3 linked regions of the Mesorhizobium shangrilense genome follow. The protein of the gene in region 1 interacts with the protein of each later gene in a pairwise test. Links are inferred from orthologs where the notes say so. Each region holds a gene or a part of one and is shown in the gene's direction. Other genes may lie near its edges.

Region 1 (5,810 bases):
ACGAAAGCGTCTTCGAGCGGATGTTGCCGGAGGAGATCCAGACCCTGCAGCGGGATTCGCTGGCGCACGACACGGCCCTGGAGAAAGCCGGCCGGCTCGTCCTCGCCCGCCCCCTCAAGCGGCCGAAGACCGCCAGGAGCGTCCGGGTCCGCGCGATGAAGCGAAACGTCACGGACGGCCCCTTCGCCAAGACGAAGGAGCAACCGATCGGCTTCCTGCTGGTGAATGCCGGCAGCATGGACGAGGCGCTGGAGATCGCCGCCGAGGTCCCGCTGGCGAAGACCGGCGCCATCGAGGTGCGCGGCGTCTCCTTCATCGGCGATCCCGAGCTGCAGCAGGATTAGGGCAAGACGAAGCCAGGCGGGACGAGGCTAGATCGCCTCGCCCTTCAGGAGCCGCGGTGTGTGCGGCGAAAGCCCGGACGCCTGGCGGATGAAGAACTCCTTCAGCCTCGGCAGGCGGTCGACGAGACCGAGCCCGAGATCGCGCACCGCGCGCACGGGGCCGAAATCGTTCGAGAACAGCCGGTTGAGCACATCGGTGGTGACGCCCATCGACAGCGTGTCGAAGCGCCGCCATTGCTGGTAGCGCTCCAGCACGTCGATGGCGCCGATGTCCTGCCCGAGACGATCCGCCTCGACCACCACCTCGGCCAGCGCCGCCGCATCCTTGAAGCCGAGGTTGAGGCCCTGCCCGGCGATCGGGTGGATGCCGTGGGCGGCGTCGCCGCACAGCGCAAAGCGCGGCTTGACGAAGTCGCGCGCCAGCGTCAGCCCGAGCGGCCACGCGCGCGGCTTGCCCTCGACGCGGATCTCGCCGAGCTTCAGGCCGAAGCGCTGTTCGAGCTCGGTCTCGAAGACGAACTCGTCCTCCGCGACCAGCTTGTTGGCATCGGCGGTGCGCTCGGTCCACACGATCGACGAGCGGTTGCCGCCCTTCTCGTCCGGCGGCAGCGGCAGGATGGCGAACGGACCGGCGGGAAAGAAGTGCTCCTCGGCGCGGCCGTTGTGCGGACGCTCGTGGGCGACCGTGCAGACGATGCCCGACTGACCGTACTCCCATCTGACCGTCTTGATGCCGGCCATGTCGCGCAACCGTGAATTGACGCCGTCGGCGGCCACCAGGAGGCGGGCGTCGATGGTCGCGCCGTCGGCAAGGTGGACGACGACGCAGGACGGCCCGACATCGAACCCGTGGACGGCTATACCTTCGATGATGTCGATGCCGAGTTGCGCGGCGCGGCGGCGCAGCACGCCGTTCAGCACCTTGTTGGCGACCATGTGCGCGAAGGGCTCGCCCGGCGCGACCTCGCCGTCGAAAGTGAGGAACACCGGTCGGACGGGATCGGAGGCGCGCGAATCGGTGATGACCATCTCGGTCATCGCCTGCGCCTGCGGCGCGACCTCCGCCCAGCAACCCAGCTGATCGAGCATACGGCAGGCCGCGGCGGCGACCGCCGAGGCACGTGTGTCGCGTTGCCAGACGCCCTCGGGCGCCGCGTCGACGATCGCAACCGAGAGATGCGGGGCGGCCGAGCGGATGCTCACCGCGGTGGCGAGACCGACATAGCCGGCGCCGGCGATCAGCACGTCGATCGGACGCCTCTCCATATCGTTCGCCATCGCCTCATCTCCTTATCTTGCGCCAGCGTCTTGACTTAACCGACGCACCCAGCCAACCCATTTTTCAAGCAATCCATACCCGGAGACCTCTATGTCCACCGTCGTGCAGGAGCTCCTCTCCATTCTCGACCTCGAACAGCTTGAGCACAATCTGTTTCGCGGTCGCAGCCCCGACACCACGTGGCAGCGCGTCTTCGGCGGCCAGACGATAGCCCAGGCGCTCGTGGCTGCGCAGCGCACCGTCCATCCGAGCCGCCATGTGCACTCGCTGCACAGCTACTTCATGCTGGGCGGCGACCCAAAGGTGCCCATCGTCTACGAGGTGGACCGCATCCGCGACGGCACCAGCTTCACCACCCGCCGCGTCGTCGCCATCCAGCACGGACAGGCGATCTTCTCCCTGGAAGCCTCCTTCCAGGTGGATGAAACCGGCCTCGAGCACCAGATTCCGATGCCGATCGCCGTGCCCGGACCGGAGACACTCGCCACCCAGCAGGAAATCCTCGCGAATTTCGGCGACAGCGTGCCCGAGGGCATCCGGCGCTACTGGCAGCGCGAACGGCCGATCGAGATGAAGCCGGTGATCCTGGAGCATTACACCAGCCGCGAGCGTCTGGCCCCCGAACAGCACGTCTGGATAAGGACCACCGGAGAGGTCCCCGCCGATCGCGGCATCCAGAACGCCGTGCTCGCCTATCTGTCGGACATGACGCTGCTCGACACCTCGACCTTCGCGCATGGCCGCGGCGTCTTCGACCGGGACATCCAGGCCGCCAGCCTCGACCATTCCATGTGGTTCCATCGCCCGCACGCGCTGGACAGCTGGCTGCTCTATACGATGGACAGCCCGTCCTCCCAGGGCTCTCGCGGCTTCACCCGCGGCTCGATCTACGCACAGGACGGCACCCTCATCGCCTCCGTCGCGCAGGAAGGGCTCATTCGGCTGCGCCAGAAGTCCACAAAGTAGGCATCTCTTCCATTTTGCCTGAATTCTGTGCATTCGCCTAGCCTCCGGCACGCGCACGCCTGCCCGTCCGGGCAGAAATTCGACGGTTTTTCAGCAAGTTAACATCTCTGCTCACGACTTGGCACGGCGCTTGAATCAAGTTCCGTGCTGGTCGATCGGCGTTTGCCGTCTGGCGAGCGGTGCAACGCGGGGACCCGCAAGCAAGAGGTGAAACCTGATGAAGATAGTGATGGCCATCATCAAGCCATTCAAGCTCGACGAGGTGCGCGAAGCGCTCACCATCATAGGCATCCAGGGCCTGACCGTCTCTGAGGTCAAAGGCTACGGGCGCCAGAAAGGACATACCGAGATCTACCGCGGCGCGGAGTATGCGGTGAGCTTCCTTCCCAAGATCAAGATCGAAATCGCGGTCGCCACGGACATGGTCGACAAGGCCGTCGATGCGATCGGCTCCGCCGCCAAGACCGGCCAGATCGGCGACGGCAAGATCTTCGTCTACCCGATCGAGCAAGCCGTCCGCATCCGCACGGGCGAAACCGACACCGACGCGCTCTGAGCCGCGATTTCCATGGAGACCTCGATGAACATTCCAACCTCATTGAAGTCGGCGGCGCGCACGGCGCTGGTCGGCACGCTGGCGCTGGGCGCGCTCGGCACACTCGCAGCCTTCGCGCAGGAAGCCGCACCGGCGGCGACCGACGCTGCGGCAGCCGCGCCTGCGGCGGCCCCGGCCATCAACAAAGGCGATACCGCCTGGATGCTCGTGTCAAGCCTTCTCGTCCTGTTCATGCTGCTGCCCGGCCTAAGCCTCTTCTACGGCGGATTGGTGCGGGCCAAGAACATGCTTTCGGTGCTGATGCAGTGCACCATGATCTGTGCGGTCGTCATCGTCATCTGGGTGCTGTGGGGATATTCCCTCGCCTTCGGCGGCGGCACCAGTCCGTACTGGGGCGGCCTGGGAAAGCTCTTCCTCTCCGGCGTCACCACGGAAACCACGGCGGCCACCTTCACCGAAGGCGTCGTGCTGCCTGAATACGTGTTCGTGGTCTTCCAGATGACCTTCGCCTGCATCACGCCGGCGCTGATCGTCGGCGCCTTCGCCGAGCGGATAAAATTCTCGGCGGTGATCCTGTTCGTGGCGCTATGGGTGACCTTCGTCTACTTCCCCATCGCCCACATGGTCTGGGACGCCAGCGGTCTGATCTTCGGCTGGGGCGCACTCGACTTCGCGGGCGGCACGGTGGTCCACATCAACGCCGGCATCGCCGCGCTTGTCGGTTCGATCATCATCGGCAAGCGAACCGGCTATGGGCGTGACAACATGGCCCCGCACTCGATGACGCTCACCATGGTCGGCGCCTCGATCCTGTGGGTCGGCTGGTTCGGCTTCAACGCCGGCTCCAACCTGGAAGCCAACGCCGGCGCGGCGCTGGCCATGATCAACACCTTCACCGCCACCGCCGGCGCCATCATCGCCTGGTCGGCGCTCGAATCCCTGCTGCGCGGCAAGGCCTCGATGCTCGGAGCCGCCTCCGGCATGATCTCCGGCCTCGTCGCGGTGACACCGGCCGCCGGCATCGTCGGCCCCATCGGCGCGATCGCGCTCGGCGCCATCGCCAGCGCGGTCTGCTACTACTTCGTCGCCGTCGTGAAGAATAAGCTTGGATACGACGACTCGCTCGACGTCTTCGGCATACACGGCGTCGGAGGCATCATCGGCGCGGTCGGCACCGGCATCTTCGCCTCCTCCTCGCTTGGCGGCATAGGCTACGCCGATGGCGTGACGATGGGCGGGCAGGTGACCACCCAGATCATGGCGGTGATCGTGACCGTGCTCTGGTGCGGCATCGTCTCGGCCATCCTCTACAAGGTCGTGGACGCCATCATCGGCCTGCGGCCGACGGAGGAGGCCGAACGCCAGGGCCTCGACCTGACCTCGCATGGCGAGGTGGCCTATCACTCATAGGCAGAGCGGCCGGAGCGGCAAAACCGCCCGGCCTTGCCTCGGAGGGGCGCATATCACTCCCGTAGCGACAGGCAGAGGAACGCCTGTCGCACCTTGAGGCCCGTTGACCCGGGCCTCTTTTTTCGCGGTCATCCACGTTAATCCCGCTATGCACAGGTCCGACGCCGTTCCCCTTGCGGCTTACGTAACGTAAGCTTCCTCCATCTCAGGCCTTTGGACGTTGATCCGCTTGGTCGGCGAATGAACCCGGAGGCGCAACACTGAGCCCGTGCCGCGAAGGTCGCAGAAGGACGCAAGTCCGGCCGTGACCTGGACGGAGGAGACCGACGGGACCGCAGGATGCGATTGCAAGCGCAGACGGCGGACCGCTGCTGCCATGAAGGCCGGGCAAGTCCTTTGATGGTGCGCACATGCAGCTTTCGGGTTTGCATGAGCGGGGTTCGGCAGACGCGTTCACGTCCTGAACGCTGGATGTCGCGCCGTCACCAAAAGGCCACCAGGATGCGATGCCGCCGCAGGGCACGCTCGCAGAAGGCGGACCTCGAGCTGACAGGGAGGCGCTGGGAGAGATCCCGGCGCCTGCTGTCTTTTCGCGCCGGCGCGAGTTCAGCGATCAGCGTCTGCCCCAGAATATCCCACAAAAGCGAATTTGTTTGCGCCGGCGCAAAGTACGTCGCGCGCGTCCGGGACACGTTCTTTTGCATCTATTGCGAAGCGGAGAACGGACTTGGCCAACGCGAACCAGGAAGGAACACTGCTCCCGATGCTGATCGTGGGGCTTCTGCTGATTGCGGTGGGCGCAGCCGTCGTCATGATGTTTGTCTGACGGCGCTGCCGTCAGGACGGCCGCCTGATCGTATCAAACCATTGCGTCTTGCGTGAAAACGCTCGCGGCAGCGTTGCGTCATCCTGACTATTTTCAACAGCTTGCGCGAAGTGAATACTACTTCCTCATCCGGACCAGCACGTTCCTCGTCGGCCGCCGGGTCCGTCTATGCGCAGGCCATCGACCTGAAAACTCTTGCTTTAGTGGCCTGTCGCGCCTATATGCCGGCGATCGATCTTGCTGCTTAGCTTGTCTCGCGCCCCCGGGCGCTCTGCCGATCTTCCGTTCAAAATCGATCTAGCACGCTGCACGCACGTTCGCGTTGCGCGTAAAAACTCAACTGCCGGTTTGAAAGGAAATCGCAATGAGCACCACAGGCACCGTAAAATTCTTCAACTCCACCAAGGGCTTCGGCTTCATTCAGCCGGA
Region 2 (6,062 bases), 1.7 Mb from region 1 along the record:
TGCCGAGCACGGCCTATGTCAGCCTGATCGCGGACGGGGAGGCGAGCGAACTCTATGCCCAGTTCGGTTTCGTGCCGACTGCCCCGGCTTCCATCGGCATGGCGTTGAAGCGGTAGCGGAAGCGAAGCGGAGGCCTTGTCAGGCCAACGCCTTGAGGCCGAGTTCGAGCGCGGTCTTCACCGTCTCCCGGCGCACGAAGTCTCGGCCTTTGTTCTCGAACAGCCCTTTCTCGGCGAAGGCCGGCTGACCAGTCACGGCGACCCCGAACCAGACCAGACCGACCGGCTTTTCCGCCGAGCCGCCATCTGGCCCGGCAATGCCGGTGACCGCGAGCGCAATGCCGGCGCGGGAATTCTTCAGAGCTCCGGCCGCCATCTCGAGCGCGGTCTCTTGCGAAACCGCACCATGCGCGTCCAGAGTCGACTTGCGAACGCCGAGCATCTCCATCTTGGCGTCGTTGGAATAGGTGACGAAGCCGCGGTCGACCATGGAAGACGAGCCGGGAATGTCGGTCAGGCGCGCGATGATGAGGCCGCCGGTGCAGCTCTCGGCCGTTGCCGCCAGTATCTTGCGAGCCTCGCAAGCCTTCAGGAAACGATCGGCAAGAGGATCGATCTCGCTCATGCGGGCAGTTCTCCGGGATAGACGACCGTCGCGGTCGCGATCGCCGCGATGCCTTCCTCGCGGCCGACGAAGCCAAGGCGCTCGTTGGTCGTCGCCTTGACGGAGATGCGCGACGGATCGATGCCGAGCATCTGCGCGACAGCGGCGACCATCGCCTCGCGGTGAGGGCCGATCTTCGGCGCTTCGCAGATCAGCGTCATGTCCGCATTGGCGATGCGCCCGCCATGCTCGCGCACGAGGCGCGCGGCATGCTCCACGAAGATGTGCGAGGCGGCGCCCTTCCACTGCGGGTCGGAGGGCGGGAAATGCGTGCCGATGTCGCCGCCGCCGCATGTCGCCAGCAGCGCGTCGGTCAAGGCGTGCAGCGCAACGTCGGCGTCCGAATGGCCGTTCAGCTTCCTGGTGTGAGGGATCTTTACGCCGGCGAGCCAGACATGATCGCCCGCCTCGAACGAGTGCACGTCGTAGCCGTTGCCGGTGCGCACGTCCGGGAAGAGCATGGTGTCGGAGAGCCGTTGGTCGGCCATTTCGATGTCCTTTGCCCAGGTGAGTTTCTGGTTGTCCGGCGAACCCCGGACAAGCTTGACCGGAATGTTCGCCCATTCGGCGATCGCGGCGTCGTCGGTGAAATCGGTCCTGCCCGCGCGATCGGCCTTCATGTGAGCAGCATGGATCGGCCAGAATGGGAAGCCCTGCGGCGTCTGTGCGGCAAACAGCCCCTCGCGCGCAACGGTCCCGGAGACCAGGTCGCCATCCCCACCACGTTTCAACGTGTCCGAAACGGGGATTGCAGGGAGGGCGGCTTGCCTCTCTTCTACCGCATCGATGATCCGATCGATCAGGTCGGTGTCGACGAATGGCCGCGCGGCGTCGTGAATGAGAACCTTCGATGGCGCAGTCTCGCGCAGCGCCTGCAGTCCGGCCAATACGGACGCCTGGCGGCTGGCGCCGCCGTCAATGGCCTGCACCCTGGAGGCGAGGTCGCCGATTGCCGCTTCGTAGAGCGGGCGGTCGGCGGGATGGATGGCGACCACGATCCGCCCAATGCCGCGATGGCTGAGGATCGCCTCGACGCTGCGGCGAAGAATGGTTTTTCCGCCAACGGATCTGTACTGTTTGGGCAGGTCGCCGCCGCCGGCCCGTTCGCCGCGCCCCGCAGCCACGATCACCACCGCCACGTTGCCTGCGGCGGCATTTTTCATATCCGTCGTCATGCTTCGGCCTTAGTACGGCGGTTTCGGTTCCGCCAGCTAATTCCAGAAATCGACATTTTGTGCGGCGACTTGCCGATTGCGCGTCCAACCAAATCTGGCTAGAGAATGTGCACGAGGTGTCTCTGCCCTGTTTTTGTGCATGACGAAACTTGAACAACTCTCCCAGCCGCTCCAGATCGGACCGGTTTCCATCCGCAATCGCGTGTTCCAGGCACCCATGTCCGGGATCACCGACGAGCCAATGCGTCGCCGCGCCTATCAGCACGGCGCGGGGCTGGTCGTCTCCGAGATGGTCGCGAGCGGCGAACTTGCTCGCGGCCGGGGCGATACCGAGCGCCGGATACGGCACTCCGGCCTGGCGGTTCACATGATCCAGCTTGCGGGCCGCGAGGCGGCGGCCATGGCCGAGGCGGCGACCATAGCGGAAGGCGAGGGCGCCGATATCATCGACATCAACATGGGCTGCCCGGCGAAGAAGGTCACCGGGGGCTATTGCGGCTCCGCGCTGATGCGCGACCTCGATCACGCGTTGAGGCTGATCGATGCGGTGATAGGCGCGGTCGCCGTACCGGTTACGGTGAAGATGCGGCTCGGTTGGGACGAGACGGCGCTCAACGCGCCGGTGCTGGCGCAAAGGGCCGAGCAGGCAGGCGTCGCCATGGTCACCGTGCATGGCCGCACGCGCTGCCAGTTTTACAAGGGCAAGGCGGACTGGGGGGCGATCGCCCGTATTAAGGAGGCTGTGTCCATCCCCGTCGTGGCCAACGGGGACGTTGGCACGCCCGCGGACGCCGCGACAATCTTGGAACAGTCCGGAGCGGACGCGGTGATGGTCGGGCGCGCGCACTACGGCGCGCCGTGGGCCGCGGCCGAGATCGCGGCTGCGGCAGGCGGCGGGTCGGGCGAGCGGGTTGGACCAACGCCCGCCGCGATCGCCGACTACGTGGTCTCGCACTACGAGGACATGCTTTCGCTCTACGGCGTGGAGAGCGGGCTCAGGCAGGCGCGCAAGCACCTCGGTTGGTATCTCGACCGCCATGCTGGCGGATCGACGGAAGAGCTCAGGCGATCGGTGATGACATCATTCGACCCGGCACAGGTGATTTCAAGCGTCAGGGAAGCCTTTGCGCCGGCAGGCGACGGCTCGGGGGAAAGGGCGGCCGCATGAATGTGACGTCCCCACAGGCGAACATGGAAGACGCCGCGCAGATCGTTCTCAACACCATCCGCCGACCGGTGATCATGGTCGCTCCGGACGGATACATCACATTCGCCAACGCCGATGCGGAGGACTTCTTCCGTTGCAGCGCCAATGTGCTGGCGCGCAGCCTTCTGTCGAAGTTCGTGCCGTTCGACAGCCCCCTGCTGACGCTGGTGGAGCAGGTGCGCGAACGGCTGAGCCCAGTCAACGAATATCGGGTCGACGTGTCGTCGCCGCGTCTGGGCGAGGAAAAGATGGTCGATCTGTACGCAGCGCCGGTGCCCGAGTTTCCCGGCTCGGTGGTGGTGATGTTTCAGGAACGCTCGATGGCGGACAAGATCGACCGCCAGATGACGCATCGCGGCGCAGCGCGGTCGGTGTCCGGCCTTGCCGCCATGCTGGCGCACGAGATCAAGAATCCTTTGTCGGGCATCCGCGGTGCGGCCCAACTGCTGGAACTGTCCGCCTCAGACGAGGATCGCGCGCTGACGCGCCTGATCACTGATGAGACCGACCGCATCGTCGCGCTGGTCGACCGGATGGAGGTGTTTTCCGACGAGCGTCCGATCGATCGTTATCCGGTCAACATCCATGTTGTGCTCGACCATGTGGAGGCAATCGCCAGGAACGGCTTCGCCAGGGGGATAAGGATCGTCCAGGACTATGACCCGTCGCTGCCCCCGGTCTATGCCAACCGCGACCAACTCATCCAGGTGTTCCTCAACCTGATCAAGAACGCCGCTGAGGCGGTGGGGTCGGATCCGCAGGCCGAGATCACGCTGACGACAGCGTTCCGGCCCGGCATCCGCGTCTCGGTTCCCGGCACGTCCGACCGCGTGTCGCTGCCGCTCGAGTTCTGCGTCCGCGACAACGGGCCCGGCGTGTCGGAGGACATCCTCCCCATACTGTTCGATCCCTTCATAACCACCAAGCTCAACGGTTCAGGGCTGGGGCTGGCGCTCGTCGCCAAGATCGTCGGCGAGCATGGCGGCATCGTCGAATGCGAGTCGACACCGCGTGGCACGAACTTTCGTGTTCTCATGCCGGCCTGGAAGGAAAACACGCCCATCGGCGAAGACGAGGACGGAGGACATACATGAACGCGCCCGGCCAGATCCTCGTCGCCGACGACGATGCCGCCATCCGCACCGTTCTGAACCAGGCGCTGATCCGCTCCGGCCACGAGGTGCGGGTGACGTCGAATGCGCAGACCCTGTGGCGATGGGTGGCTGCCGGCGACGGCGACCTCGTCATCACCGACGTGGTGATGCCGGACGGCAACGCCTTCGATATGCTCCCGCGCATCAAGAAGGCGCGGCCGGAACTGCCGGTCATCGTGATGAGCGCCCAGAACACCTTCATGACGGCGATCCGTGCTTCGGAGACCGGCGCCTACGAGTACCTGCCGAAGCCGTTCGACCTCACCGAGCTGCTGAACATCGTGTCGCGTGCGCTGGCCGAGCCGCGCCGTCCGGCTGCGGAGACACGCCACGACGAGCAGCCGGACGCCATGCCGCTGGTCGGACGGTCAGCCGCGATGCAGGACATCTACCGCATGCTGGCGCGCATGATGCAGACCGACCTGACGGTGATGATCACCGGCGAGTCGGGCACCGGCAAGGAACTGGTCGCACGCGCACTGCACGAATATGGCCGCCGGCGAAACGGACCCTTCGTGGCCATCAACATGGCGGCGATCCCGCGCGACCTGATCGAATCCGAGCTTTTCGGCCATGAGAAGGGCGCCTTTACCGGTGCGCACAACCGATCGACGGGGCGCTTCGAGCAGGCGGAAGGCGGAACACTTTTCCTGGACGAGATCGGCGACATGCCGATGGAGGCGCAAACCCGCCTGCTGCGCGTTCTCCAGCAGGGAGAGTACACGACGGTCGGCGGCCGCACGCCGATCAAGACGGACGTGCGCATTGTCGCGGCGACCAACAAGGACCTGCGGGCGCTGATCAACCAGGGTCTGTTTCGCGAGGACCTTTTCTATCGGCTCAATGTGGTGCCGCTTCGCTTGCCGCCCCTGCGCGAGCGCTCGGAGGACATTCCCGATCTCGTCCGTCACTTTTTCACGCAGGCAGAGAACGAAGGCCTCCAGAAGAAGCGCATCGCGCCGGGCGGCATCGAGCTGATGCGGCGCTACCAGTGGCCCGGCAACGTGCGCGAGCTGGAGAACTTGATACGCCGGCTGGCGGCGCTCTATCCCCAGGACGAGATCTCGGCGGAGATCGTCGAAACCGAACTCCAGGCCGGCGCTTCTCCGACCACAGTCGCCGCAGATCTGACGCCGGAGCACCTCACGATCGGCCAGGCGGTCGAGCGGCATCTCCACCGCTATTTCGCGACCTACGAGGGCGACCTGCCGCCTCCCGGCCTCTACGATCGCCTCATGGCCGAGGTCGAGTATCCGCTCGTACTTGCCTGCATGACAGCCACGCGCGGCAACCAGATCAAGGCCGCCGAGCTGCTCGGGCTCAATCGCAACACGCTGCGCAAGAAGATCCGCGAGCTCGGCGTCAACGTCTATCGCGGCGCGCGCTCGGGCTGAGCGGAGGCGCGCTTGCTTCGTGCTCGTTGAATGAGAGCGAAGTCCGCAGCCGCGGCGAGATACGGAGATAGCTCCAGCTCGCCCCGGTTTTGTTGCAGAATCGCCACAATGTGTTGCATAGAATCAACGTAATTCATCGACGCACGGGCTGATGGCGATTCCCGCAGATACACTTCCGACCCCGCTCTTTGGGAAGTCGTCGCAGCTTGACGGGCGGCGCCTGCTGGCGCCGGGCATCGTCGCGGTCGTTGCTGCGCTGCTGACCGCTGCCGTCTCGTTTGCCATCCTCATCGGCGTCACGCCGATCACGCCGAGCGAGTCGATCACGCTTGCGCTGATCGTCATCAACGGCGCATTCGTCCTGCTGCTGATCGCCCTTATTGGGCAGGAAATCTACGCCATCTACATGTCCCGCCGTCGGGGAAAGGCGGCGTCCAGGCTCCATGTGCGCATCATCGCGATGTTCGCG
Region 3 (6,401 bases), 3.5 Mb from region 1 along the record:
TCAACGCCCTGCACGATTCGCTCACAGGGCTGCCGAACCGGCGGTTCCTGGACGAGGTGCTGGCGCGGCACGTAGAAAGCAAGGACGGCGAGCGGGCCGGACTGCTGCACATCGATCTCGACCGTTTCAAGCAGATCAACGATACGCTCGGCCACGCCGCCGGCGACGCGATGCTGGTACACGCCGCGGCAGTGCTCAAGGGCAGCCTGCAACCCGAAGACTTCGTTGCGCGGGTCGGCGGCGACGAGTTCGTCGTGATCTGTATGACCCCAGCCGGCACAGACCTGGCGGCGTGGACCCAGAAGCTCGCGGATCTGGCCGACGAGATCATCGCCAAGATGCACCAGCCGGTGACCTTCAAGGGACACGAATGCCGCTTCGGGGTGAGCATCGGCATCGCCACCGACACCGGGGAGGACGCGAACCCGGGCGACCTGCTGGTCCATGCAGACATCGCCCTCTACCGGGCGAAGAGCCGCGGCCGCAACCGGCACCAGTTCTTCAACGATGCCCTGCAGGAGGAGATCATCACCACCAAGCGCATCGCAGACGAGATCCTATCCGGCCTGGAGCGCAACGAGTTCGTCGCCTACTACCAGCCCCAGTTCGACGCGACGACACATGACGTGATCGGTGTCGAGGCGCTCGTCCGCTGGCGGCACCCGAGCAAGGGCTTGCTCGCCCCCCGCGCGTTCCTGAAAACGGCGGAGGAACTCAATGTGGTGGCCACCCTGGACCGCATGATCCTCGAGCAGACACTGGCGCAGCTCGCACAATGGGATGAGATGGGCCTCAGCGTCCCCAAGGCGTCGGTCAACGTCTCCGCCCGCAGGCTGCACGACGAGGAACTGATCAGCAGCCTGCGCGAGCTCGAGCTCGAGCCCGGCCGGATATCCTTCGAACTGGTGGAGTCAATCTTCCTGGACGAGAACGACGAGCTGATCACCTGGAACGTCGAGCAGATCAAGGGCCTCGGAATCGACGTCGAGATTGACGACTTCGGCACCGGACATGCTTCGATCGTCAGTCTCCTGAAGCTGTTGCCCAGCCGGCTCAAGATCGACCGGCAGCTGATCATGCCGGTGTTGCGCTCGCCGGCGCAGCGCAAGCTGGTGCGCTCGATCGTCGAAATCGGGAAGTCGCTCGGCATCGAGGTTCTGGCGGAGGGCGTGGAGACGCTTCACCATGCGCGAGTGCTCAAGGATCTGGGGTGTACCGGACTCCAAGGCTACGTCTTCGCGCGGCCGATGAGTTCCGACGAGCTGACGGACTTCCTGAAATCGCGCGTCCTGGCCAGGGCTTCCTAGGCGCTGCGCCCCGCAGTATTCAGCGCGCTGAAATCAGGCTATAGAGCCCCGCCCCAACCTCGGCCGGAAGCTGCACCAGCACTGTTACATGGCGACCGTCTCACTTCATCTGGACAAGGTCATTGATGGCGCGCAATTGCGCCGCGACCTGACTGAACTGACCGCCGGAACCGGTGGCGACGGATCGTCGCCGGCGGTGCGCTCGGCGGCGCTGGCACTGTTCCGACGGACGCTTGACCAGGGGCGGGCTGCGGTCGAGGAGATGATGAGGGCGGACGGCGGCGGCCGCGCCTGTGCTCAGCGTCTGTCGCATCTGATGGACGAGACGATCAGCGCGCTCTACGACTTCGCCGCCACCCACGTCTACCGCTCGAAAAACCCCTCGGCCGGCGAACGCATGGCCATCGTTGCGGTGGGCGGCTACGGGCGCGGCACGTTGGCGCCGGGGTCCGACATCGACCTGCTCTTTCTGCTGCCCTACAAGCAGACGCCCTGGGGCGAGCAGATCGTCGAGTACATCCTCTACATGCTGTGGGACCTCAGGCTGAAGGTCGGGCACGCGACCCGCAGCGTCGACGAATGCATGCGCCAGGCGCGCGACGACATCACCATCCGCACGACGATCCTCGAAGCGCGGCTGATCCGGGGCGAGCAAAGCCTCTATGACGAACTCATCGAGCGCTTCGACAAGGAGCTGGTGAGCGCGACCGGCCCCGAATATGTGCAGGCCAAGCTTGCCGAGCGGGACGCGCGCCACGCCAAGTCCGGCGAGAGCCGCTATCTTGTCGAGCCCAATGTCAAGGACGGCAAGGGCGGCCTGCGCGACCTGCACACGCTGTTCTGGATCGGCAAATACTTCTACCGCGTGCGCGACAGCGAGGAACTGGTCGGCAAAGGCGTTTTCACCCGCGCCGAGTACAACCAGTTCGTCAAGGCCGACGACTTCCTGTGGGCTGTGCGTTGCCAAATGCATTTTCTGACGGGCAAGGCCGAGGAACGCCTGCATTTCGACATCCAGCGCGACATCGCGGAGCGCCTCGGCTACACCAGCCATCCGGGGCTGTCCGCCGTCGAACGCTTCATGAAGCACTACTTCCTGACCGCCAAGACGGTGGGCGACCTGACGCGCATCTTCTGCGCCGCGCTGGAAGAGGAACAGGCCAAGCACGTGCCTGGCTTCAACCGCATCTTCCTGACCTTCTCGCGCCGCAAGCGCAAGCTCGCCGGCACCAGCGACTTCATCGTCGACAACCACCGCATCAACATCGCCGATGACAAGGTGTTCGAGCGCGATCCTGTGAACATGCTGAGGCTATTCTGGCTCGCCGACAAGCACGGGCTGGAGTTCCACCCGGACGCCCTGAAGCTGCTGACGCGGTCTCTCCGGCTGGTCGACAAGAACCTGAGGCGCGATGAGGAGGCCAATCGGCTCTTCCTCGAGATCCTGACGTCAGACCGCAACCCCGAGCTCAACCTCAGGCGGATGAACGAAGCGGGTCTGCTCGGCAAGCTGATTCCCGAGTTCGGTCGCATCGTCGCGATGATGCAGTTCTCCATGTACCACCACTACACGGTGGACGAGCACCTTTTGCGCTGCATCGGGGTGCTGTCGGAAATCGAGCATGGCGAGGGGGAGAAGCTGCATCCGCTGTCGCATTCGCTGGTGCCGACACTGCGTCGCCAGCGCAACGTGCTTTACTTGGCAGTGCTGCTGCACGACATCGCCAAGGGGCGGCCCGAGGACCATTCGGTGGCCGGCGCACGGATCGCGCGGCGGCTTTGCCCGCATATCGGACTGTCGCAGGCAGATACCGAGACGGTCGCCTGGCTGGTTGAGAACCACCTCTTCATGTCGATGATGGCGCAGACGCGCGACCTGAACGACCGCAAGACCGTCGAGGATTTCGCGGCTGTCGTGCAGTCGGTGGAGCGCCTCAAGCTGCTGCTGATCCTGACCGTCTGCGACATACGCGGCGTGGGACCGGGCGTGTGGAACGGCTGGAAGGGACAGCTGCTGCGCACGCTCTACTACGAGACCGAACTGCTGCTCACCGGAGGCTTTTCCGAGGTGTCGCGCGTCGAGCGGACGAAGGTCGCCCGGGCGAGGCTCGAGGAGGCGCTGGCCGGCTGGCCGGAAGCCGAGCGGGAGCGGCTGATCGGTCTGCACTACTCCAACTATATGCTGACCGTGGATCTCGCGGACCAGATCCGTCATGCCGACTTCATCCGCGAGGTGGACGCTGCCGAAAGGAAGTGCGCCACGATGGTCAAGCCGCACGAGTTCGAGGCGGTCACCGAGATCACCGTGCTCGCCCCCGACAATCCGCGCCTGCTTTCCATCATCAGCGGCGCCTGCGCGGCGGCAGGCGGCAACATCGTCGACGCGCAGATCTTCACCACCTCCGACAGCCGGGCGCTGGACACGATCCTGATCAGCCGCGAATTCGACCTCGACGAGGACGAGCGTCGCCGCGCAGAGCGCGTCGGCAAGCTGATCGAGGATGCGCTGTCCGGCAAGGCGTGGCTCTCCGACATCCTCGACAAGCGCGCCAGGCCGAAGCGGGGCGCAAAGACGTTCCGCATCGAGCCGCGCGCAGACGTGCGCAACACCCTCTCCAACCGCTTCTCTGTCATCGAGGTGCGCGGGCTGGACCGGCCGGGCCTGCTGTCGGAGCTGACGGGAGCGCTGTCGGACCTGTCGCTGAACATCGCATCCGCCCACATCACGACGTTCGGCGAGAAGGTGATCGACACGTTCTACGTGACCGACCTGACCTGGCAGAAGATCGAGAACCCGACGCGACTAAAGACGATCCAGGACCGGCTGATCCGTATACTCGAGGGCGACGGCCAGTCCCGTTCGCCCAAGCCGCGGGCGGAGGCGGCGGCGGAATGACGGGCGCTGTGCCTGCCCGCTCCCCCTTGAGGGGGACGACCGCCGCAGACGGGCGGCCGGGTGCGGGGTTTCCCACCTGGCTCGGCATTGTCTCCGCCTCGCGCACCGCCACACCCAATCGACCCGGCCGCTACGTGGCGACCCTTGCCTCAAGGAGGAGGCGAACTACCGCATGAGCCTTTTGAGAAAATTCGCAACGGTCGCCTCCGGCACCATGATGAGCCGGCTCCTCGGCTTTGCGCGCGAGATGCTCATGGCGGCAGCGCTCGGCACAGGGCCGGTCGCGGACGCCTTCTACGCAGCCTTCCAGTTCCCGAACACCTTCCGCCGGCTGTTTGCCGAAGGCGCGTTCAACACCGCTTTTGTGCCGCTGTTCGCCAAGGAGATCGAAGCCAACGGCATCGACGGCGCGCGACGCTTCTCGGAAGAAGTCTTCGGCGTGCTGTTCAGCGTCCTGCTGGGACTGACCATCGTCATGGAGCTGTCCATGCCGTTGCTGGTCCGCTACCTGATCGCGCCCGGTTTCAGCGAATCGCCGGAAAAGCTCGCCTTCACGGTGACGCTTGCGACGATCATGTTCCCTTACCTGATCTGCATGTCACTCGGCGCCATGATGGCGGGAATGCTCAACTCGCTGCGCCGCTACTTCGCCGCGGCCGTGGCGCCCGTCTTTCTCAACATCATCCTGGTCGCGGTCCTCGCCTATGCCTGGTACGAGGGCATGGACGCGGTCGCGGTCGGCTATGCGCTCGGCTGGGGCGTGCTGGCGGCGGGGCTGGTGCAACTCGCCATCGTCTGGGCCGCCGTGCGCCATGCCGGCGTCAGGATCGGCTTCCGGCGGCCCCGCCTGACGCCGAACGTGAAGCGGCTGCTGTGGCTGGCGCTGCCGGCGGCTATCACCGGCGGCATCACCCAGATCAACACGCTGATCGGCACCGCCATCGCCTCCGGGCAGGCGAGCGCCGTCTCCTCGCTCAACCTAGCGGATCGCGTCTACCAGCTCCCCCTCGGCATCGTCGGCGTCGCGGTCGCCATCGTGCTGCTCCCGGAACTGGCGCGCGCGCTGAAGGCGGGCGACGATCGGGAGGCGTCAAATCTCCAGAACCGCTCGGTCGAGTTCACGCTGTTCCTGACACTGCCCGCGGCGGCTGCGCTGCTCGTCATGTCGGAACCGATCGTGCGGGTGCTCTACGAGCGCGGCCAGTTCGCCATCGACAACAGCACGCCCACCGTGGCTGCGATTCTCGCCATCTTCGGGGCGGGACTGCCGGCCTTCGTCCTGATCAAGGCCTTTACGCCCGGCTACTTCGCCCGCGAGGACACCCGCACGCCGATGTGGTTCGCCGCCATTTCGGTCGTCGCCAACATCGGCATCGCGCTCGCCGTCTTCCCGACGATGGGTGCACCCGGCATCGCCGTCGCCTCCGCCGTCGCTGGCTGGATCAACGCGACACTGCTGCTCGCCGTCCTCATCAGGCGTGGGCATTGGGGCAAGGACGTGCCCCTCCTTACACGTATCCCGCGGCTGCTGCTTGCTTCGGCGGTGATGGCCGCCGCGATCTGGTACGTGAAGGAGACAATCGCAGCACCCTATCTGGCTTCCGGTTCGCCGCTGGCGATCCAGGCATCCGCCCTGGCGGTGGTGATCGCCGGGGCGATGGTCGTCTACTTCGCCGTCGCCTTCGGCACCGGCGGCGCCAGCCTGGGTGTTATCCGGCGCAATGTGAGGCGCAGCAAGGCGGCAAGACCCGCAGACGTTTCCGGATCCGACAACGCCTGATCACATGTTCACCCTCTGCTGACCCATACTGACAGGCTGTTGTCAGGAGGGGGGTGCTATGAATGCCGGGTAGAATAGCTGGAGCATCCCCATGGAAACCGCCCGGAACCCGATCGCTTGGGAACAGTCATTGCTGGTGACCTTCCAGGCGGCAGCTCACAGCCTCCGCGAGATCGTCGAGGATGTCGAGGCGATCGCTCCGGCGTTGCCGGGCGCATGCAGCGCACCGACCACGCAAGCCGGGATGGACGTGGTGGACGTGGCGCTCGAGCTTCCTGACGATGCGGCGCTGCTCAACCGCGTCATCGGCGTGATCTTCCGGGCGCAGGAGGAACTGGAACCGAGGATTCGGGTGCGCCGAGTGCTCGGCGGCCAGACGCGCGACTGCCGCGCTGCACATCCTTCCTGCGGGCCGCAG

What was found.
Region 2: the proteins of PD284_RS06000 (region 1) and PD284_RS14105 interact in binary tests that used the Escherichia coli proteins (3 or more experiments, as listed by UniProt). The link is inferred for Mesorhizobium shangrilense from one-to-one orthologs.
Region 3: the proteins of PD284_RS06000 (region 1) and PD284_RS22825 interact in binary tests that used the Escherichia coli proteins (3 or more experiments, as listed by UniProt). The link is inferred for Mesorhizobium shangrilense from one-to-one orthologs.

What each region holds. Positions count from the first base shown.
Region 1 is NZ_JAQGPN010000001.1:1,211,703-1,217,512, reverse strand. The notes cover bases 1,729-4,475. They hold PD284_RS06000 (P-II family nitrogen regulator), read left to right. Parts: upstream 1,729-2,806; coding sequence 2,807-3,145; downstream 3,146-4,475. Other genes in these bases: PD284_RS05995 (ammonium transporter), read left to right, coding at 3,170-4,475; tesB (acyl-CoA thioesterase II), read left to right, coding at 1,729-2,589. Also shown: PD284_RS06015 (YciI family protein), read left to right, coding at 1-344; PD284_RS06010 (ubiquinone biosynthesis hydroxylase), read right to left, coding at 372-1,622; more of tesB, read left to right, coding at 1,714-1,728; more of PD284_RS05995, read left to right, coding at 4,476-4,555; PD284_RS05990 (cold-shock protein), read left to right, coding at 5,746-5,810. UniProt on the Escherichia coli protein: Involved in the regulation of nitrogen metabolism. Regulates the activity of its targets by protein-protein interaction in response to the nitrogen status of the cell.
Region 2 is NZ_JAQGPN010000001.1:2,916,454-2,922,515, forward strand. Bases 2,072-5,070 are described here. They hold PD284_RS14105 (two-component system sensor histidine kinase NtrB), read left to right. Parts: upstream 2,072-3,002; coding sequence 3,003-4,139; downstream 4,140-5,070. Other genes in these bases: dusB (tRNA dihydrouridine synthase DusB), read left to right, coding at 2,072-3,006; ntrC (nitrogen regulation protein NR(I)), read left to right, coding at 4,136-5,070. Outside these bases: PD284_RS14085 (GNAT family N-acetyltransferase), read left to right, coding at 1-116; PD284_RS14090 (CinA family protein), read right to left, coding at 139-624; PD284_RS14095 (bifunctional 2-C-methyl-D-erythritol 4-phosphate cytidylyltransferase/2-C-methyl-D-erythritol 2,4-cyclodiphosphate synthase), read right to left, coding at 621-1,838; more of dusB, read left to right, coding at 1,978-2,071; more of ntrC, read left to right, coding at 5,071-5,593; PD284_RS14115 (sensor histidine kinase NtrY-like), read left to right, coding at 5,745-6,062.
Region 3 is NZ_JAQGPN010000001.1:4,730,939-4,737,339, forward strand. What follows is about bases 1,066-4,403. They hold PD284_RS22825 ([protein-PII] uridylyltransferase), read left to right. Parts: upstream 1,066-1,395; coding sequence 1,396-4,203; downstream 4,204-4,403. Other genes in these bases: PD284_RS22820 (bifunctional diguanylate cyclase/phosphodiesterase), read left to right, coding at 1,066-1,307; murJ (murein biosynthesis integral membrane protein MurJ), read left to right, coding at 4,376-4,403. In the rest of the region: more of PD284_RS22820, read left to right, coding at 1-1,065; more of murJ, read left to right, coding at 4,404-5,983; PD284_RS22835 (hypothetical protein), read left to right, coding at 6,075-6,401.